2 regions of the Propioniciclava soli genome follow, and region 2 is predicted to be linked to the other one. Evidence: riboswitches for the same ligand, from Rfam matches in the RefSeq annotation. Region 2 holds a riboswitch; the other holds the start of a gene.
What was found. A riboswitch is a leader RNA that binds a small molecule or an ion and turns the genes downstream of it on or off. The one in region 2 is predicted to bind cobalamin.

Region 1 (2,463 bases), 1.4 Mb from region 2:
CGTCGTCGGGGCGGTGGCCACCGCTGCCGGATTCTGGCCGCAGCGCGTGCACACCTGGGTCCGGGCCGCGGCCATCCCCCTGGGGGCGCTCTTCCTCGCCGTGGCCGCGCTGCGCGCCTTCGATGCTGCGCACCAGGGCTACCTGTGGTTCGGCCTCGCGATCGCCTACCTCGCGGTGGCCGAGCGGGTCCGCTTCCGCCCCGTGATGGTCGTGGGCGTCCTGCTCGCCGGGGTCGGCGCCCTGGTGTGGCTGCCCAGTCTGGTTTCCCTCGTGTCCTTGCAGGCCGTGGCCGACGGCCGGCTCGGCATCGAGCACGTGGTGCAGTCCGTGCTGGGGCTGGTCGCCACGCTGCTGGTGGTCCGCGCCCTCCGCCTGGACTGGCCCGAGGGAGGCCATGTTCTCAACTACGCGGTGTGGGTCGGCACGGTGCTCTTCGGGACCGTGGCGGTGGTGCTGGCGGGCACACTCCTCGGCCACACTCTCGGCGACGTCGCGAACGGCTTCCAGGTCGCGCACGCCGTCGCCACGGTCAGCTGGATGGCCCTCAGCGTCGCCCTGCTCTCCCGAGGGCTGCGTCGGGCCTCGGACGCCCAAGCGGCCCGTCACATCGCCATCGCGCTGGCCGCCGCCGCCGTCGCCAAGCTGTTCCTCTTCGACCTGGGTGCCCTGCCCGGCCTCGCCCGCGCGCTCGCCTTCATCGTCGTCGGCATCCTGTTGCTGGTGATCGGCACCTGGTACCACGGCCAGCTCGAGAAGGTGCGCCGGGCGACTGCGGAGCCCACACCGGGGGCGGACGCCGACCCGGCCGTCCAGCCCGCACCGGCCGTCCAGCCCGATCCGTCCGCCGCGCCAGCGCCGGGCCCGGACGCCGATCCGATGCGTTAGTCTGGCCGGGTCCCCGCAACCAGCGGGGGCGTCGTGGATGCCAGTGAAGTCCGGTGGAAATCCGGCGCTGTGCCGCAACTGTGATGCCGACCGTCGGTCGGATGAGCCAGGTCACCTGCCCCACGACCACGTTCAGGTCCTCGGACGAAGGGCCGTCCGTGCGCAGTGGGCACCCCCGCCCGTTGCGGCTGACGACTTCGTCCTCCGCAACGAATCGGAGGATGCTGGTGATCCAGCCCCACACCCCATCAACTCGCACGCGCTCTGCGCGCCTCACCTGGCTCGGCGCCGCCGCGCTCGCGCTGGCCCTGGCGGCCTGCGGATCGCCGGCCACGCCCGGGGCGAGCGGCACGGCCGACGCCCCTACCGTCACGACAACGGCCGCCACGACCCCCCAGACCACGGGCGCCTCCTTCCCCGTCGACGTCGTCACCGGCGCCGCGGACAGCACCGAGACGGTCACCATCGCGGAGCGTCCCGACGCCATCGTCTCGTTGAGCCCGACCGCCACGGAGTCGCTGTTCGCGATCGGAGCGGGTGACCAGGTCGTCGCGGTCGACGCGCAGTCCGACTACCCGGCCGAGGCGCCGATCACCGACCTCTCGGGCTACACCCCCAACGTGGAGGCGATCCTCGCCCACGAGCCCGACCTGGTGGTCGCCTCCACCCGTGACGCGGACCTGATTGGCAGCCTCGCCAACGCCGGCGTCCCGACGCTCGCCCTCCCGTCGGCCCAGACGCTGGACGAGGCCTACGGCCAGATCGAGCGGCTCGGCACGGCCACGGGCCACCTGGCCGACGCGAAGGCCGTGGTCGCGCAGATGGACGAGCGCATCCGGGCCGCCGTCGACGCCACCCCGAAGACGGAGGGGGCCACGTACTTCCACGAACTCGACCCCACGCTCTACACCGTCACCGGCAACACGTTCATCGGTGAGGTCTACGGCATGTTCGGGCTGACCAGCATCGCGGACGCCGCCGGGACGACCGACCTGTACCCCCAGCTCTCCGAGGAATACGTGGTCGCGGCCGACCCCGACCTCATCTTCCTGTCCGACACCCAGTGCTGTGGTGTCACGCCCGCATCGCTCGGTGAGCGGGCCGGCTGGTCGGGCCTGTCCGCCGTCACCGGCGATCGGGTCCACGTCCTCGACGAGGACGTGGCGAGCCGCTGGGGGCCGCGCGTGGTCGACTTCGTCGAGACCGTGGCCGAGCACGTGACCGCGTTGCAGACCACCCACGCATGAGTGCGACCCCGAGGACGCCGGCCCTCACCCGTGTCCGCCGACTTGACATGCCACGCCTCAGCCGTGGCATCGGTCGGTCGGGCCGCTGGCTGGTCGCGGGCTGCGTCCTCGGGATCGCGCTGCTCACCGGCGTCATGATCGGGCCGGCCGGCCTGACGGCGTCGGGTGTCGCCCGGGAGCTGCTCGGCGCGCTCCCCGGCGTCACGCTCGATTCGGGCCTGACGAGCCAGCAGCAGGCCATCTTGTGGCAGATCCGTCTGCCGCGGGTGGTGCTGGGCGCCCTGGTGGGCGCCACGCTGGCCGTCGCCGGCGCCGCGTACCAGGGCGTCT
Region 2 (2,463 bases):
GGTCGTCAAGGAACTCGGCCACCCCTCCAGCCACCACTTGGCCCAGGACCGACGATCGCTCGACTTCCGGCGCGTCACTGTGTCGGACCCCAAGATCTCGGGGCGCAAGATCCGCGATCTGGGCCTGGAGGACGCCTACGGGGCCGCGATTTCCCGGGTGCGCCGGGCCGACGTCGACATGGTGGCGCGCCCCGATCTGGTGCTCCAGATGGGAGATCGCGTCCGGATCGTCGCGCCGCGGACTCGCATCGCGGAGGTCTCCACGTTCTTCGGTGACTCGTCGCGTGGGCTGACCATCATCAACCCGATCGCGCTGGGGCTCGGCATGGCCCTCGGCTTCGGCCTCGGTTCGACCCCGCTGCCGCTGCCGGGCGGCGGCACCTTCTCCCTCGGCGCCGCGCTCGGATGCCTGCTGGTCGGTCTGGTGCTGGGCCGCATCGGACGCGTCGGGCCGTTCGTGACCACGTTGCCGTTCACCGCGACCGCCGTGCCGTCCGAACTCGGGCTGCTGTTGTTCCTCGCGCAGGCCGGGTCACGGGCCGGAGGGCAGATCCTGAACGCGTTCGGGTCCGGACAATGGGTCGCCATTCTCGCGCTGGGGGCGCTCATCACGCTGGTGACCGGGCTGAGCGTGTGGCTGTTCCAGAGCCGGGTGATGGGCATGGGCGGCACGACGCTGGCCGGCTTCCTCGCGGGAACGCAGACCCAGCCGGCGCTGCTGGCGTACGCCAACGGCCGTACCCACTATGACTTCCGGGTCTCGACCGGTTACACGACCGCCTACCCGATGGCGATGATCGCCAAGATCCTGGTGGCCAGCCTGCTGGGTCTGGCGGCCTGAGCGCGAGGAGCCCGTTTCCCACGGGCCGGCACGGGCTGGGTGAGGCTGCAGCCCTGTGGTTTGATGTGGGACGCCGCAGTGTTCGGGAACCCGGTGCGAAACCGGGGCTGTCCTCGCAACTGTGACTGGGGAGACGGCGCTCCCACATGCCACGGGGCCTCACCGCCCGGGAAGGCGGAGCGTCGGTGTTTGACCCAGGAGCCAGGAGACCGGCTGTGGCGTTGACCAACGAGCCTCCACGATGGATGGAGGGAGAGGAACACGCATGCCCATCTCCGGCAACCTTGGCTTTCCCCGCATCGGCCGCGACCGCGAGCTGAAGTGGGAGGTCGAGCGCTACTGGCAGGGCGTTTCGGACGCCACCCGCCTGGCCGACCTCGCCGCCACCCTGCGCGCCACCCACTGGCGGCTCCAGGCCGACCGAGGCTTCGAGCGCATCCCGTCGAATGACTTCTCGCTGTACGACCAGGTGCTCGACACTTCCGTCACGCTCGGTGCCGTCCCCCCACGCTTCGGTGACCGCTTCGACCTGGCCACGTGGGACGCCGACGCCCTCGACGGCTACTTCGCGATGGCCCGCGGCGCCCATGACGTTCCGGCGCTCGAAATGACCAAGTGGTTCGACACCAACTACCACTACCTGGTGCCCGAGCTCGCACCCGACCAGGAGTTCGCCTACAGCTCTCGGCAGGATGCCGCGATGGTGCGCGAGGCGTCCGCGCTGGGTGTCGCGACCCGGCCCGTCGTGATCGGCCCCATCACCTTCCTGCGGTTGGCCAAGCGCACCGACGAGGGTGACACCATCGAGCTGCTGGACGCCGTGCTCCCGGCCTACGAGGCTTGGCTCTCCGACTTGGTGACGGCCGGTGCCACGGCGATCCAACTGGACGAGCCCGCCCTCGTCCTCGACCTCTCCGAGGCCGAGAAGGCCGCCTACCCCCGCGCCTACGAGCGCCTGCGTGCCGCAGCCAGGGGTGCCGAGGTCATGCTCGCGACCTACTTCGGCGGGCTTCGCGACAACCTCTCCCTCGCGGTGGGGCTGCCCGTCGACGTGCTGCACGTCGACCTGGTGCGCGACCCCGAGCAACTCGACGCCGTCGTGGCGGCGGCACCCGAGGGCCTCGCGCTCAGTCTGGGCGTGGTCGATGGCCGCAACATCTGGCGCGCCGACCTGACGGCGCTCCACCGGCGCCTCGCCCCGGCGGTCGCACACCTGGGCGCCGACCGCGTCCAGATCGCACCGTCGTGCTCGCTGCTGCACGTGCCGGTGGACGTCACCCGCGACACCGGCCTGGACGCCGAACTGGCCACCTGGTTGTCGTTCGCGGTGCAACGCCTCGACGAGGTGTCGGTGTTGACGCGCGCCCTGAACGGTGACGCGGACGCCCAAGCTGCTCTGGCGGACAGCGCCATGGCCGTGGCCGCCCACCACGCGTCGCCGCGGGTGCTCCGGCCCGAGGTTCAGGACAGGCTGGCGCACGTCACCGCCGAGTGGGGCAGCCGTGGCCTTCCTTACGCCGAGCGTGCCCCGCTGCAGCACGAGCGCCTCGGCCTGCCGCTGTTGCCGACCACGACCATCGGCTCGTTCCCGCAGACCGCGGACGTGCGCAGGCACCGCGCCT

Region 1: linked by a shared signal. The riboswitch ahead of PCC79_RS11335 (ABC transporter substrate-binding protein) and the one ahead of metE (5-methyltetrahydropteroyltriglutamate--homocysteine S-methyltransferase) in region 2 are both predicted to bind cobalamin.

Annotation. Positions count from the first base shown of each region.
Region 1 covers NZ_CP115965.1:2,525,912-2,528,374, reverse strand. Annotated here, with positions in the region: gene PCC79_RS11340 (DUF2339 domain-containing protein) at 1-886, shown strand, start outside; cobalamin riboswitch at 880-1,023, shown strand; gene PCC79_RS11335 (ABC transporter substrate-binding protein) at 1,114-2,133, shown strand; gene PCC79_RS11330 (iron ABC transporter permease) at 2,130-2,463, shown strand, end outside.
Region 2 covers NZ_CP115965.1:61,712-64,174, forward strand. Annotated here, with positions in the region: gene PCC79_RS00275 (aspartate:alanine exchanger family transporter) at 1-841, shown strand, start outside; cobalamin riboswitch at 901-1,073, shown strand; gene metE (5-methyltetrahydropteroyltriglutamate--homocysteine S-methyltransferase) at 1,107-2,463, shown strand, end outside.